Regions from separate parts of the Stenotrophomonas sp. ZAC14D1_NAIMI4_1 genome, predicted to be linked through region 1. Evidence: riboswitches for the same ligand, from Rfam matches in the RefSeq annotation. Region 1 holds a riboswitch; the other holds the start of a gene.

Region 1 (7,929 bases):
GGGAACGCACCCAGTTCATCAAGCCCGATGACCGCGACGTGGTCTGCCACGCCAGTGCCTGGGACATGAACATGGAAGGCGACGTGCGCACCAAGATGTGCATCAAGCCGAACGAAGAGAACTTCACCACCATCTACCACGAGCTGGGCCACATCTATTACGACCTGGCCTACAACCCGCTGCCGCCGCTGTTCCAGGGCGGTGCCAACGATGGCTTCCATGAAGCGATCGGCGACACCATCGTGCTGGCGATGACGCCGAAGTACCTCAGCTCGATCGGCCTGGTCGACGCGCCGACCGAAAGCCGCGAAGCGGTCATCAACAACCAGATGCGCATGGCGCTGTCGGGCGTGTCGTTCCTGCCGTTCGGGCTGATGATCGACCGCTGGCGCTGGGGCGTGTTCGATGGCTCGATCACCGCCGACAACTACAACAAGGCCTGGTGGGACCTGAAGGCCAAGTACCAGGGCGTGGCCCCGGCCAGCACCCGTGGCGAAGAGTTCTTCGATCCGGGCGCCAAGTACCACGTGCCGGGCAACACGCCGTACACCCGCTACTTCCTGGCGCGCATCCTGCAGTTCCAGTTCTACAAGGGCCTGTGCGATGCGGCTGGCTACAAGGGCCCGCTGCATGAGTGCACCTTCTACGGCAACAAGGAAGCCGGCCAGAAGTATTGGGCGATGCTGAGCAAGGGTGCCAGCCAGCCGTGGCAGGCCACGCTGAAGGAGCTGACCGGCAGCGACAAGCTCGATGCCGGCCCGATGATCGAGTACTTCAGCCCGGTCAACGACTGGCTGAAGCAGCAGAACCAGGGCCAGATGTGCGGCTGGCAGGCCAGCGCGGCACCGGCGGCGAAATGAAAGAAGGGGCGGGTCCGCAAGGATCCGCCCCTTTCTGGTAGTGCCGGCCGCTGGCCGGCAATGGGTTGCCGGCCAGCGGCCGGCACTACCGCAACTGCAGGTCAGTTGTTTTTCTTCGCCGCCATTGCGGCGGCCAGTTCGGCCTTGTATTCCTCGAAGGTCTGGCCCTTCTCCTTGGCCTCGGCCTGCGCGGCATCGCGCAGCGCATCGGAATACACCAGGCGCACCGGCGTGCCCTTGCGCTCGTGCAGTTCACCGGCCTGCATGATCAGCGCGAGCACCTGCGCGGCACTCTCGCTGTGGCCGGCGATGCGGCCATCCATGCCCAGCACCCATTCGCCATCGCGGCGCACGACGCCAGCCAGCAGCGTGCGCTGCGCATCGCGCAGTTCGGCATGCGGCTCGACAGGCGAGGCCTGGGCAGCGGCCTTGTTGGCAGCCTTTTCTTCCTGGCGGCGGCGCTGGTCGCGACGGGTCTTGGAGGTGGTGGACATGGGGCGGTACCGCGACGAGGGGGCGCAAGGATAACGCACCCCGGCCATGACGCCGCTTCACGGGCGCCGGCCCCGCCTGCTCAGTCCAGCACCCGGCCCTGCCGCCAGTAACCCATGAACGTCAGCGCACGGCGGTCCAGCCCGCAGTCTCGGACCAGGTGGCGGCGGATCGCCATCACGGCCCCGGCCTCGCCGGCCATCCAGGCGTAGAACGGCCCGGCCACGCCCGCGTCGGACTGCTCCCACAGGATCTGTGCGTCCACGTCGATCTCGTCCAGCGCTTCCCCGGCAACCACCGACGAGGCGGCCAACCGTGCCTGCACGGCCTGCACAAGCGCCTGGCCGTAAGCGGCCTGGCCGCGCGGCAGCCATACCAGTTCGGCAGTGGGCGGCGCCTTCAAGGCGATGGCACCGCCCTCGCCCGCCACTTCCAGCAGGGCCAGCACGCGCGGCGGATCTACCTGGGCGGCCAGTTCCTCGAGGATGCCGGCCACCGCCGGCAGCGCCGTCTCGTCAGCCACCAGCAGCACCTGGCCGACCCCGGCCGGCGGCTTCCATTCCCAGCCTTCGCTGCTCTCGGCGCACTCGGCATCCGGGGCCAGCAGCACCACGCGGTCACCGGGCCGGGCATGCGTGGCCCAGCGCGAGGCCGGCCCGGTTTCACCGTGCAGGACGAAATCGACGTCGACCTCGCCCTGCGCGGCGCGCAGCTGGCGAAGGGTGTAGGTGCGCATCGGCGGGCGCTGGTCGTCGGCCAGGGCGCGGTAGCGGGCGTACCAGTCCTCGCCGCTGGGCACGTCCGGGGCGTCCTGGCCGGGCAAGGGGAAAAACACCTTGATCCGCTGATCCGGGCCCTCGGTCTTCATCCGCGCCACGTCGGCGCCGGTGAACACCAGGCGGTGCAGGGAGGGGGAAAGGACGCGGCGCTCCTTCAGCGCCACCTCGAACAGGCGGTAGGTCTGCTGCGCAGCCATGGGGGTACCTCGCGACGGCTTCGGATCGGCTGGCCGTCATGCACCCGTGCAGTGGCTGGCTGGAACACCCAGCCTAGCTCGCCGCTGCAGCGGCGCAAGGGGCCGGGGGACGCTTGCGCCGCCCTGCCCCTGCGCGCTGCTCAAAGGCCGGTGGCCACTGCCTGCACTGCGCGCTCGCGGCGGTGTTCCCAGTACCAGAACGCGAAGCCGCCCGCGAAGAAGGCGGCCTGGCCCAGGGCCAGGTGCAGCGGGCTGCCGCTCAGCAGCGGCGACACCAGGCCGGCCACCACGGTGCTGATCATCAGCTGGATGAACGCCTGCAGCGAGGAGGCCAGGCCGCGCTGGTGCGGGTACATGTCCAGCACCGCCAGCGCCAGGATCGGGAAGATCAGCGCCATGCCCATGCCGCCCAGGAAGATCGGCAGCACCGCCCACGGCAGCACGAACTGCGGTGCCAGGGACACATAGCCGACGTTGAGCAGCACCGACACCGCGCACAGGGTGAAACCGATGGCGACCTGGCGGGTGGGCGTGGTGCGCCCGGCCATGCGCCCGGACAGGAACGAACCGGTGGTCATGCCGCCGATGGTGGGAATGAACAACCAGGCGAAGCCACCTTCACCCAGGTGCAGGTGCTGCATGACGAACACCGGCGCCGAGGCGATGTACAGGAAGATGCCGCCGAAGTTGATGCTGCCGGCCAGCGCCAGGCGCAGGAAACGCGGGTTGAAGCCGATGCGCACGTAGTCACGCAGCAGGCCACGCGGCGACAGCGGCACGCGAGCCGCCACCGGGTGGGTCTCCGGCATGAAGCGGGCCGTGCAGACCAGCAGCAGCAGTGAGAACACCACCAGGAACCAGAAGATCAGCGGCCAGCCGGCGCCACTGAGCAGGATCCAGCCACCGATGATCGGCGCGATGGCCGGGGCGATGCCGAACAGCATCGATACCTGGCTCATCAGCCGCTGCGCATCGTGGCCGTGGTACAGATCGCGGATGACCGCGCGGCCGACGATCATGCCCACGCCGGCCGACAGGCCCTGCAGCGCGCGGAACACCAGCAGGGTGCTCAGGTCGGTGGACAGCGCGCAGCCGACCGAGGCGCCGATGAACACCACCAGGCCGCCGAGAATCACCCGCTTGCGGCCCCAGGCATCGGACAGCGGTCCGTGCGCCAGGCTCATCAACGCGTAGAACAGCAGGTAGACGCTGATGGTCTGCTGCACCGCCACCTCATCCACCGCCAAGCGCTGGGCCAGCTGCGGGAAGGCCGGGAAGATGGTGTCGATCGAGAACGGGCCGAACATGGCCAGGCCTGCGAGCAGCAGGGCCATGCGTCGGGTGGAAGGGGCAACAGCGGGGGTCATCGGCAAAGCGTCCGGCAGGGCCATGCGCGGCACGCACGGCGGGCGCCGATCCCCTGCAGCAGGGACGGCGCCAGATGAATACGAGAGTCCGGCCATGATAGGCCCGGATTGCGGCCGATGCCATCGACCACTGCACGAAACGCATGGCCGGGCCATCGGCCATTCAGGCGCGCAGGCGCGCTGCCCCGGTTCCGGGCCCGTGTTCAGCGGCGGCAACCCGCTATAATCAGGGGGCAACATGGTGGGAGAAGCGGAACACCGCTGCCGAAGGCGCAACGCCCGTAATCGCTCAGGCCCGATACCACCCGTAACAGAACTCTGGAGAGACCGGTTCGATCCGGCGCCGAAGGGGCACGAAGCAGCGGCCAGCCGCGCTTTTAAACTCTCAGGCAAAAGGACAGAGGGGCGCCCCGCAGACCGCCAACCGGCGGCTTGTGCCCGTGCGTGTGCCCTTTCCTGACGGATCCTTCGCCATGTCCCAGAACACCCCCTCCCTGCGTGAGCTTGAGCATCATTCCGCGTTCGTCGAGCGCCACATCGGCCCCAACGATGCCGAGGTAGCGCAGATGCTCGATGTCCTCGGCCACGCCACGCTGGACGCGATGACCGATGCCATCGTGCCGGCCAGGATCAAGTCGCCCGCACCGCTGGCACTGCCGGAATCGATGACCGAAGTGCAGGCGCTGGCGAAGATCCGTGCCATTGCCGACAAGAACACCGTGCTGCGCAGCTTCATCGGCCAGGGCTACTACGGTACCCACACGCCGAACGTGATCCTGCGCAACATCCTGGAAAACCCGGCCTGGTACACCGCCTACACCCCGTACCAGGCGGAAATCTCGCAGGGCCGCATGGAAGCGCTGATCAACTTCCAGACCCTGTGTGCCGACCTGACCGGCATGGAGATCGCCAACGCCTCGCTGCTGGACGAAGCCACCGCCGCCGCTGAAGCGATGACCCTGGCCAAGCGTTCGGCCAAGTCGAAGTCGGACACCTTCTTCGTGCACGACGCCGTGCACCCGCAGACGCTGGAACTGCTGCGCACCCGCGCCGAGCCCATGGGCATCGTGCTGCGCGTGGGCACCCCGGCCGAAGCGCTGGAAGCGGAGGCCTTCGGCCTGCTGCTGCAGTACCCGGACACCTTCGGCCAGGTGGGCGACTACAAGGCACTGGTCGATGCCGTGCACGCGCGCGGCGGCCTGGTGGCCGTGGCCACCGACCTGCTGGCCCTGACCCTGCTGGCCGCCCCCGGCGAATGGGGCGCGGACATCGTGGTCGGCAACAGCCAGCGTTTCGGCGTGCCGTTCGGTTTCGGCGGCCCGCACGCCGCGTTCATGGCCTGCCGTGATGCCTACAAGCGCTCGATGCCGGGCCGCCTGATCGGTGTCTCCATCGATGCCGAAGGCAAGCCGGCCTACCGCCTGACCCTGCAGACCCGCGAGCAGCACATCCGCCGCGAGAAGGCCACCTCCAACATCTGCACCGCGCAGGTGCTGCTGGCGGTGATGGCCTCGATGTACGCCGTCTACCACGGCCCGGAAGGCCTGGCCCGCATCGCCCGTCGTACCCACCGCCTGGCCTCGATCCTGGCTGCATCGCTGCGCAATGCCGGCGTGCAGGTGGGTGGCGATTTCTTCGACACCCTGCACATCACCGGCGTGCATGCCGATGAGGTCCACGCCAAGGCCCGCGCCGCCGGTTACAACCTGCGCGCGATCGACAGCGACTCGGTCGGCATCAGCCTGGACGAGACCGCGACCCGCGCCGACATCGTCGCCCTGGCCGCCGTGTTCGGTGCGCAGGCCGACGTGGACGCACTGGATGCCAGCACCGCCGACGCACTGCCGGCGGCCCTGCTGCGCCAGTCGGAATTCCTGACCCACCCCGTGTTCAACACCCACCACAGCGAGCACGAACTGCTGCGCTACCTGCGTTCGCTGGCCGACAAGGACCTGGCGATGGACCGCACGATGATCCCGCTGGGCTCGTGCACCATGAAGCTCAACGCCACCGCCGAAATGATCCCGGTGACCTGGCCGGAGTTCTCGCAGATCCATCCGCTGGTGCCGGCCGACCAGGCGCTGGGCTACAAGGAACTGATCGACTCGCTGGAAGCGATGCTGGTCGAGTGCACCGGCTACGACGCGGTCAGCCTGCAGCCGAACTCCGGCGCGCAGGGCGAGTACGCCGGCCTGCTGGCGATCCGCGCCTACCACCGCTCGCGCGGCGAAGATCATCGTGACATCTGCCTGATTCCGGATTCGGCGCACGGCACCAACCCGGCCTCGGCGCAGATGTGCGGCATGAAGGTCGTGGTGACCAAGACCGATGCCAACGGCAACGTCGATGTCGAAGACATCCGCATCAACGCCGAGAAGTACAGCAGCCGCCTGGCCGCGATCATGATCACCTACCCCTCCACGCACGGCGTGTTCGAGGAAGAAGTGGTCGAGATCTGCGAGATCATCCACCAGCACGGCGGCCAGGTGTACACCGACGGCGCCAACATGAACGCCCTGGTCGGCGTGGCCAAGCCGGGCAAGTGGGGTTCGGACGTTTCCCACCTGAACCTGCACAAGACCTTCTGCATCCCGCACGGCGGCGGCGGCCCGGGCGTTGGCCCGTGTGCGGTGAAGGAACACCTGGCCCCGTTCCTGCCGGGCAAGCTGGGTGACAACGGCCCGGTCGGCATGGTCAGCGCGGCCAGCTTCGGCAGCGCCTCGATCCTGCCGATCAGCTGGATGTACATCGCCATGATGGGCAGCGAAGGCCTGCGCAAGGCCACCCAGGTCGCGCAGCTCAACGCCAACTACATCGCCAAGCGCCTGGCTCCGCACTTCAAGACCCTGTACACCGGCCGCAACGGCCTGGTGGCGCACGAGTGCATCCTCGACGTGCGCCCGCTGGAGAAGACCAGCGGCATCGGCGCCGAAGACGTGGCCAAGCGCCTGATCGACTTCGGCTTCCATGCCCCGACCCTGAGCTTCCCGGTGGCCGGCACGCTGATGGTCGAGCCGACCGAGAGCGAATCGCTGCACGAGCTGGACCGTTTCATCGACGCGATGATCCAGATCCGCGAGGAAATCCGCGCGATCGAAGACGGCCGCCTGGACCGCGAGGACAACCCGCTGAAGAACGCCCCGCATACCGCGACGGCGGTGACCGCCAGCGAGTGGACCCACGCCTACCCGCGTGAGCTGGCAGCCTTCCCGCTGCCCAGCCTGAAGCTGCAGAAGTACTGGCCGCCGGTGGCCCGCGTCGACAACGTGTACGGCGACAAGAACGTGATGTGCGCCTGCATCCCGGTCGATGCCTACAAGGACGACGAAGTCGAGGCGTAAATTCCCGATGGATCGGTAAACGGAACGGCCCGCGCAAGCGGGCCGTTTTCGTTGTGCCTCACGGGTCCGGCATCTGCCCCAGGCTCAACTGCCACGACACGCCGTAGCGGTCCTGCACCCAGCCGTAGCGGTTGCTGAAATCGTAGTCCCCCACCGGCATCAGCCAGTGCCCGCCCTCGCCCAGCACCCGCGCCGCGCGCTCGAACTGCTCGCTGCCCGCGCATTCGACGAACAGCGAGATCGAGGGACTGAACGTGAAGTCGTGCACGTCCAGGCTGTCGAAGCACAGGTAGTGGGTGCCACCCAGCAGGAAGATGGCCTGGCGCACCTGGCCGGGCACGCCGGCGCCGGCACCTTCGGGGTGGTGCTGCAGGGCCAGCAGGCGGAAATCGGCGAAGGCGTCGGCGTACAGGGCCATGGCGGCCTCGGCCTGGCCGGTGAACATCAGGAACGGGCGACTGCGCAGCATGCGGTACTCCTGTTCGACGGGCCGGTGACGGCCCACGCGATCAGGATGGCACGGCGGATGTGCAGCCGCCGTGGTAGTGCCGGCCGCTGGCCGGCAGCCCCGATCAGGCTTCCCGCATGCGCCGCGCAATGGCACTGCCGGCGGCGATGGCCGCAGTCAGCGCCACCATCGACAGGAACTGCAGGCGCGTATGCGCCTCGCTCAGCAGCAGGCCGAAGATCAGCGCCAGGATGCCCAGCGCGCACACCGTCAGCCACGGGAAGCCGGCCATGCGGAACGGCAGGCGGGTGCCCTGGCGATCGGCACGACGGCGCAGCACCAGCTGCGAAACCAGCGACAGCGTCCACACCAGCAGGCAGGTGGAGCCGACGATGTTGAGCAGCACCGGCAGCACCTTGTCCGGGAACAGCAGCTCCATGATGGT
Region 2 (7,929 bases), 750 kb from region 1:
GGCGTGCGATGGGGCTCATGCGCGCGCCTCTTCAGGCGTTGCAAGGGTGGCCGAGCGCCGGCGCTGCAGGCGGTCAAAGGCCAGGTAGATGACCGGCGTGGTGAACAGGGTCAGCACCTGGCTGACCAGCAGGCCGCCGACCATCACCCAGCCGAGCGGCTGCCGCAGTTCCGCGCCCGAGCCACTGGCCAGCATCAGCGGTACCGCGCCGAACAGCGCGGCCAGCGTGGTCATCAGGATGGGACGGAAGCGCAGCAGGGCCGCCTGGTGGATCGCCTCGCGCGGCGTCATGCCACGCGTGCGCTGCGCGTCCAGCGCGAAGTCGATCATCATGATCGCGTTCTTCTTCACCAGGCCGATCAGCAGCACGATGCCGATCACGGCGATCAGGTCCAGGCTGCGCCCGCTCACCCACAGTGCCGCCAGCGCGCCCACCGTGGCCGAGGGCAGCGTGGACAGGATGGTGATCGGGTGCACGAAGCTTTCATAGAGCACGCCCAGCACGATGTACATCACCACCACCGCGGCCAGGATCAGCCACAGCGTGGACGACAGCGAACTGCTGAATGCCGCCGCCGCGCCCTGCAGGCGCAGTTCGACGCTGTCGGGCAACGCAACCTGCGCGCGCGCCGCTTCCACGGCCGCGGTGGCTTCGCCCAGTGATGCGCCCGGTGCCAGGTTGAACGAGATCGTGGCCGCCGGGAACTGGCCGACGTGGTTGCGCAGCAGTGCGGCCGGCCCCAGTTCCACCCGCGCCACGGCGCCCAGCGGCACGGCCTGCCCGGTGCTGTTGCGCACGCGCAGGCCACTGATGGCATCGGGCCCGGGCTGGCGTGACGGATCGGCTTCCAGCACCACGCGGTACTGGCTGGCCTGGGTGAAGATGGTGGAAATCTGCCGCTGCCCGTAGGCGTCGTACAGTGCGTCGGCCACCGCTTCCACGCTGACGCCCAGGCGCGCGGCCGCATCGCGGTCGATGTTCACCCGTGCCTGCCGTCCCTGCATCTGCAGGTCGCTGGCCACATCGCGCAGGGCCGGCTGCTGGCGCAGGGCCTGCAGCAGCTTCGGCGTCCAGGTTTCCAGCGTCTGCTGTTCCGGCGTGGTCAGGGTGAACTGGTACTGGTTGCGGCTGATGCGGTCTTCGATGCCCAGCTCCTGCACCGGCTGCAGGTACAGGGTGATGCCGGGGATCTTCGACACGCGCTGCTGCAGGCGCTCCATCACCACGGCGGCGCCGTCGCGGCCGCCATGCGGCTTCAGCTCGATCAGCAGGCGGCCGGTGTTGAGCGTGGCGTTGTTGCCGTCCACGCCGATGTAGGACGACACGCTGGCCACCGCCTCGTCTGCTTCGATGGCTGCAGCCAGCGCCTGCTGGCGCTCGCGCATGGCCTGGAACGAGATGGCCTGCGGTGCTTCGCTGATGCCCTGCACCAGGCCGGCATCCTGCACCGGGAAGAAGCCCTTGGGCACGGCGAAGTACAGCGCCACGGTCAGCGCCAGCGTGGCGACGGTGGCCAGCAGCATCAGCGGCTGGCGCTGCAGCACCCACTGCAGCTGGCGGTCGTAGACGGCGATGATGCGGTCGAACACATCCGGCGCGTGCGCGGTCTTCGCATGCGGCTTGAGGAACCGCGCGCACAGCATCGGCGTCAGGGTGAGCGACACCAGCAGCGAGATACCGATGGCTACCGCCAGCGTCACCGCGAACTCATGGAACAGCGCGCCCACCAGGTCGGCCATGAACAGCAGCGGGATCAGCACCGCGATCAGCGAGACGGTCAGCGAGACCAGGGTGAAGCCGATCTCGGCCGCACCCTTCAGCGCGGCTTCGCGTGGGCTTTCGCCTTCTTCCAGGTGGCGGGCGATGTTTTCCAGCATCACGATGGCATCGTCCACGACGAAGCCGGTGGCGATGGTCAGCGCCATCAGCGTGAGGTTGTTGAGCGAATAGCCGGCCAGCAGCATCACCGCAAACGTGCCGATGAGCGACAGCGGCACCGCGACGCTGGGAATGAGCGTGGCCGGCAGGTTGCGCAGGAACACCCAGGTGACCAGCACCACCAGGCCGATGGCCAGCACCAGTTCCTTCTGCACGCCGCGCACGGAGGCGCGGATCGATTCGGTGCGGTCGCTCAGCACGTTCATCTGCACGCCGGCCGGCAGCGTGGCCTGCAGCTGCGGCAGCAGTGTACGCACCTGTTCGACCACGGCGATCACGTTCGCGCCGGGCTGGCGCTGGATGTTCACCAGCACCGCCGGCGTGGTGCCGCTCCAGGCGGCCAGCTGGCGGTTCTCGGCGCCATCGGTGATGGTGGCCACGTCGCCCAGCCGCAGCGGCGCGCCTTCGCGCCAGGCCAGCACCAGGGCGCGGTACTCCTCCACGCTGCGCATCTGGTCATTGGCATCGAGCATCACCGCGCGGATCGGGCCGTCGAAACTGCCCTTGGGCAGGTTGACGTTGGCTGCGGCGATCGCGGTACGGATGTGGTCCATGCCCAGGTTGTTGGCAGCCAGTGCAGCGGGATTCACCTGGATGCGAACGGCAGGGCGCTGGCCACCAGCCAGGCTGACCAGGCCGACGCCGGGCAACTGCGCCAGGCGCTGCGCGATGCGGGTATCCACCAGGTCGTGCACCTGCGGCAGCGCAAGCGCCTGCGAGGTCACCGCCAGGGTGAGGATGGGCGTGTCGGCCGGATTGACCTTGCGGTACACCGGCGGCACCGGCAGATCGCCGGGCAGGAAGCTGCCGGCCGCGTTGATCGCCGCCTGCACGTCCTGCTCGGCCACGCCCAGCGACACGTCCAGGCCGAACTGCAGGGTGATGACCGAGGCACCCCCGGAGCTGGTGGAGGACAGCTGCTTGAGGCCGGGAATCTGGCCGAGCTGGCGTTCCAGCGGCGCGGTGATCGTGCGCGTGGTCAGTTCCGGGCTGGCGCCGGGGTACAGCGTGGTGATCTGGATGATCGGGTAATCGACCTGCGGCAGCGCGGCCACCGGCAGCAGGCGGTAGGCCAGCACGCCCGACAGCAGCAGCGCCACCATCAGCAGGGTGGTGGCGACCGGGCGCAGGATGAACGGGCGCGACAGGTTCATGCGCCGGCCTTGGCCGCCTTCGCCGTGGCAGCGGGTTCGGCCACGATTTCCACTGCGGTGCCATCTTCCAGGCCGTCGATGCCTTCGATCACCACCTGGTCGCCGGCCTGCAGGCCGGAGCGCACGGCGACGCGGCCATCATCGGCCGGCCCCAGCACCACGGTGCGGCGCTGCGCTTTGTTGTCCTTATCGACGATGTGCACGTAGTTGCCCTGGCTGCCGAACTGCACGGCCGCGTCGGGAATCAGCAGCGCCGGGTGTTCGCCCAGCTGCAGGCGCACGTTGACGAACTGGTTGGGGAACAGGGCCAGGCCCGCGTTGTCGAACTGCGCGCGCAGCTTGAGCGTGCCGGTCGCCGTGTCGATGCGGTTGTCGACGCTGGACAGGGTGCCCTGTGCAAGCGCCTTGCTTTCGCCGCGGTCCCAGGCTTCCACCGGCAGGCCGGCCTGCGCCTGCACGGCATCGAGCAGGGCCGGCAGTTCGGGTTCGGGCACGGTGAACAGCACGCTGATCGGCGCGGTCTGCGCCAGGGTCACCAGGCCTTCGGTATCGCTGGCGTGCACCAGGTTGCCGACATCCAGCCGGCGCAGGCCGACGCGGCCACTGACCGGCGCAGTGATGCGGGTGTACTGCAGCTGCAGCCTTGCCTCATCCACCGAGGCCTGGTCGCTGATGCGGCGGCCCTGCAGCTGCCGCACCTTGCTCTGTTGGTCGCTCAGTTCCTGCCCGGACACGTAGTTCTGTTTCTGCAGTTCGCGGTAGCGCTGCAACTGGCGTTCGGCGTTCTCAAGTTCGGCCAGGTTCTGCTGCTGGGTGCCCTGCGCCTGCGCCAGCTTCACTTCATACGGGCGCGGGTCGATCTGTGCGAGCAGGTCGCCGGCCTTCACCTGCTGGCCTTCCTGGAAATGCAGGCGCAGCAGTTCGCCATCCACGCGGCTGCGCACCACCACGCTGTGCAGCGGGGTGACCGTGCCGACGGCCTTCAGGCGCAGCTGCAGCGGTTCGGCGCTGGCCCGGGCCACGCGCACCGGCACGGTCTTGCCCGGGCCTGCGGCGACGGTCGACTCGGTGCGCGGCCACGCCCACCAGGCCACCAGGCCGGCGACGATGACGGCGGCGGCGATCACCCACGCGCGGCGGGAACGGGGCGGGGTGCTACGGGACGGCTCAACAGCGGACATGGGGCATCCTGCGCCCTGCGCACGCGCAGGGACATGTACGCCCGGTCGCGCATCATGCGCAGCGGGCAACGGGGGAGGGGAGTGTCTGGCGGGACCGCGACGCGGTGTGGCTGGATGCCGCCGCGCGAGCGACGGGGCGTCAATGGTAGCCAATCAGACCGACGAATGCCGCATGACCAAGGTCATGCCCGACCGCTCTTGTAGAGTCGAGCTTGCTCGACTGCCGTAGTCAGGAGCCGTCGAGCAAGCTCGACGCTACGAACAGCGCATGGTCATCGGTAGCGCCGGGCCACGCCCGGCGGACGCACTCAATGCACTTCGTCGTGGTACACGAACTTGGGCATTTCCCAGCGGTAATGGATCGCCAGCAGGCGCAGCGCGAAGCCACCGCCCAGGCAGCACAGGATGGCCGTCGCATCGGCCACGCCCCAGCGCAGCAGCAACAGGTACACCGCGCCGGTCAGCAGCGAAATGATCGCGTACAGCTCCTTCTGGAAGATCAGCGGCACCTCGTTGCAGAGGATGTCGCGCAGCACGCCGCCGAAGGCACCGGTGAGCATGCCGGCGATCAGCACGATGGGCATGGCATGGCCGGCCTCGCGCGCGATCGAGCAGCCGATCAGGGTGAAGGCGATCAGCCCCAGACCATCGAGCACCAGGAAGGTGCGGCGGAAATGGTGCATCCAGCGCGCGACCCAGGTGGCGATCAGCGCTGCGCATACGGTGAAGCCCAGGTACTCGGGGTGCTTCACCCAGCCCAGCGGATAGTGGCCGAGCAGGATGTCGCGCAGCGAACCGCCGCCAAGGGCGGTGACGCAGGCGATCATGACCACGCCGAACAGGTCCATGCGGCGCCGGCCGGCGGACAGCGCGCCGGTCATGGCTTCGGCGGAAATGGCAACGAGATAGATGATGGACAGCAGCATGGGACAGGCTCCGGGCGCGGTGGGGCCGGCCATGCGCGTATACCGCCACTGCCTGCGCAATGACGGGATGACGATGACCGGTGCCGCTCCCGCTGTCCTTTTGCCTGAGAGTTCAGCGGCGTACGCCGCGTGCCCCTTCGGCGGATCGTCCCGGGCGTGCCCGGTGACCTCTCTCCAGCTCGGCGAGTCGAATGCATGGTTGGTGGGATTCCAGCCCACCGGCCTGAGCGATCATGGGAGCCTGCGCCTTCGGCGGGCGCCAGCGTGGCGCCTCTCTCCTGCATTCGGGCGCCAGTATATCCGCTGCAGTGCAGCACGGCATAATCCGGGCATGGCCCCGTCCCTTCGCCCTTGGTTCCTGTATCTGCTTGAATGCCGGGACGGCAGCTATTACGCCGGCATCAGCACCGATGTGGAGGCGCGTTTCGCCGCCCACCAGGCCGGCAAGGGCGCGCGCTACACCCGGGCCCGGCCGCCGCTGCGCGTGCTGGCCGTGCGTGAGTACCCGGACCGCGCGGCCGCCTCCCGCGCCGAGTGGCAGCTCAAGCAGCAGCCACGCGAACGCAAGCTGGCCTGGCTGCAGGCCCCGGCCGAGGCCGTCCCGTAGATCCACGCCATGCGCGGATGGGGCACATCCGGCCATGCCATGATCGCCACAGCCATCGACACAGGAAGCGGTTCGATGAAACCCCGCTGGATGTTGCTGTTGACCCTCGGTACCGCCCTGCCGGCCTGCGCCCAGACCCCGCCACCGCTGCAGCACGGGCAGATCGGCAGCGCCGCAGAGCTGGCCGCGCAGCGTGGCCCGGCCACGCCCGAGCCCATCCACCTGCGCCGCGACCGGGTGCCGCCTGATCTGGTCGACCTGATTCCGCTGGCCGAAAAATGGGGCATCGGCGATGACCTGCTGCGCGAGGAGATGCAGGCGCGTGCGACCGCAGCGGAGAAACAGGCAATGGGCGATGCGTTGAAGGATCGCCATGCGCGCATCACCGCCTGGCTCGGCAGCTTCCCGCAGGGCCAGCCGATGTCCGACGAAGCCGCCGCGTTCATGTACATGCAGATGGGCGCCGATGAAATGGGCTTGATGTAGATCCACGCCATGCGTGGATGACGCCCTCCAGCCCGTGCCATGATCACCCCGCGCCCAGCGCTGGAGACCCCGATGCCCACGCTTGCCCTGCTGCTCGCTGTTGCCGGTGCGACAAGCCCGGCCGCCGACCCGGCCACCCTTGCGGCCATCGAGGCCACCTGCCATGACTATGTCGATGGCCAGCTGGAGGCCGACCCGCAGCGCGTTGCGCGGTCCCTGCACCCGGACCTGGCCAAGCGCGCGGTGCTGGGCGATACGCCCGACGAGCGCCTGGGCCTGCGCCGCATGTCGAAGGACGAACTGGTGGCACTGACGAAGCAGGGTGCGTTGAAGACCCCAAAGGAGCAATGGGACCGCCGCTGCACGGTGCTGGATGTCACCGGCAACGCGGCCTCGGTGCGGCTGGAAACCCCGTGGTTCGTCGACTACTTCCACATGGGCCGTTTCGACCAGCGCTGGGTCATCGTCAATGCGCTGTGGTATCCCAAGCCGAAGGCGAAGTAGATCCACGCCATGCGTGGATCTCGTCGCCGCGCTCAGCTCTCCATCGAAACGCCAAGCACTTCGCCGTCCTCATCGAGTTCGACACTCAGCACATACTGCGAGACGTCGCCCGGCAGCTCGAAATCGACGTGCACCGAACCCTCGTCTTCCCACGGCTCGCGCGGCTGCAGCAGGCCCAGCACCGCGTCGGCCGCCGGCGTGGCGGTGCCCAGTTGCGCGTTCCAGTAATCGGCTTCGATCTCGTCCAGATGATGCTGGACGAACAGGTCGACGCTGTCCTCGCCTTCTTCGGTACCCAGCAACTGTTCAAGGGCGGAGCGTGCGCGTTTCTGCTGGGCGGTGGGGGTGGTCATGGCATTCCTTTGGGTAGTGATTGGGCGGGGGCTCGGCTCTACAACTTCATCCACGCATGGCGTGGATCTACCTCGGCCGTCGGTCTTCCTGGTCATCGCCGAAGATGATGCGCGCGCTGCGCTGGTAGCTCCAGTACGCCACCGCCCAGTTCAGCAGCACCACGACGCGGTTGCGGAAGCCGATGAGGAAGAACACGTGCGCGGCCAGCCAGAACCACCAGGCGAGGATGCCCGACAGCTGCAGCTTGCCCAGGTGCACGATGGCGGCCATGCGGCCGATGGTGGCCAGGTTGCCGTAGTCGGCGTACTTGAACGGCCCCGGTGCCGGCTTGCCATGCAGGCGCGCGCGGATGGCATCGGCCACGTACTTGCCCATCTGCTTGGCGGCGGGCGCCACGCCGGGCACGGGCTTGCCGTTGGCCTGGTTCACCGCGGCCAGGTCGCCGGCCACGAACAGTTCGGGGTGGCCGGGCAGGGTCAGGTCAGGCTGCACCAGCACGCGGCCGGCGCGGTCCAGCGGCACGTCCAGCGTGCGCGCCAGCGGCGAAGCGGCCACGCCTGCGGCCCAGACCACGGTGCGTGCGGGCACGAACTGCTCGCCCAGCGTGAAGCCCTGGCTGTCGATGTCGCTCACCGGGGTGCCGGTCAGCACTTCCACGCCCAGCTTTTCCAGCTGCCGGCGGGCCTTCAGCGAAAGCACCTCGGGGAAGGAGGACAGCACCCGCGGGCCGGCCTCGACCAGGCGCACCTTGGCGCTGGCCGGGTCGATGTGGCGGAAT

Evidence for each region. Region 1 has a riboswitch for glycine ahead of gcvP (aminomethyl-transferring glycine dehydrogenase). Riboswitches for the same ligand answer to the same signal wherever they lie in the genome.
Region 2: it holds a riboswitch for glycine, as region 1 does, so the genes downstream of both, C1927_RS18850 (trimeric intracellular cation channel family protein) here and gcvP (aminomethyl-transferring glycine dehydrogenase) in region 1, are expected to answer to the same signal.

Annotation. Positions count from the first base shown of each region.
Region 1 covers NZ_CP026001.1:3,380,966-3,388,894, forward strand. Annotated here, with positions in the region: gene C1927_RS15610 (M2 family metallopeptidase) at 1-860, shown strand, start outside; gene C1927_RS15615 (hypothetical protein) at 962-1,354, opposite strand; gene C1927_RS15620 (siderophore-interacting protein) at 1,435-2,328, opposite strand; gene C1927_RS15625 (multidrug effflux MFS transporter) at 2,469-3,695, opposite strand; glycine riboswitch at 4,004-4,106, shown strand; gene gcvP (aminomethyl-transferring glycine dehydrogenase) at 4,169-7,036, shown strand; gene C1927_RS15635 (VOC family protein) at 7,095-7,505, opposite strand; gene C1927_RS15640 (amino acid permease) at 7,609-7,929, opposite strand, start outside.
Region 2 covers NZ_CP026001.1:4,126,581-4,134,509, reverse strand. Annotated here, with positions in the region: gene C1927_RS18865 (efflux RND transporter permease subunit) at 1-19, opposite strand, end outside; gene C1927_RS18860 (multidrug efflux RND transporter permease subunit) at 16-3,093, opposite strand; gene C1927_RS18855 (MdtA/MuxA family multidrug efflux RND transporter periplasmic adaptor subunit) at 3,090-4,274, opposite strand; gene C1927_RS18850 (trimeric intracellular cation channel family protein) at 4,583-5,200, opposite strand; glycine riboswitch at 5,285-5,388, opposite strand; glycine riboswitch at 5,402-5,491, opposite strand; gene C1927_RS18845 (GIY-YIG nuclease family protein) at 5,532-5,807, shown strand; gene C1927_RS18840 (hypothetical protein) at 5,883-6,293, shown strand; gene C1927_RS18835 (nuclear transport factor 2 family protein) at 6,366-6,797, shown strand; gene C1927_RS18830 (DUF2004 domain-containing protein) at 6,830-7,150, opposite strand; gene C1927_RS18825 (NAD(P)/FAD-dependent oxidoreductase) at 7,218-7,929, opposite strand, start outside.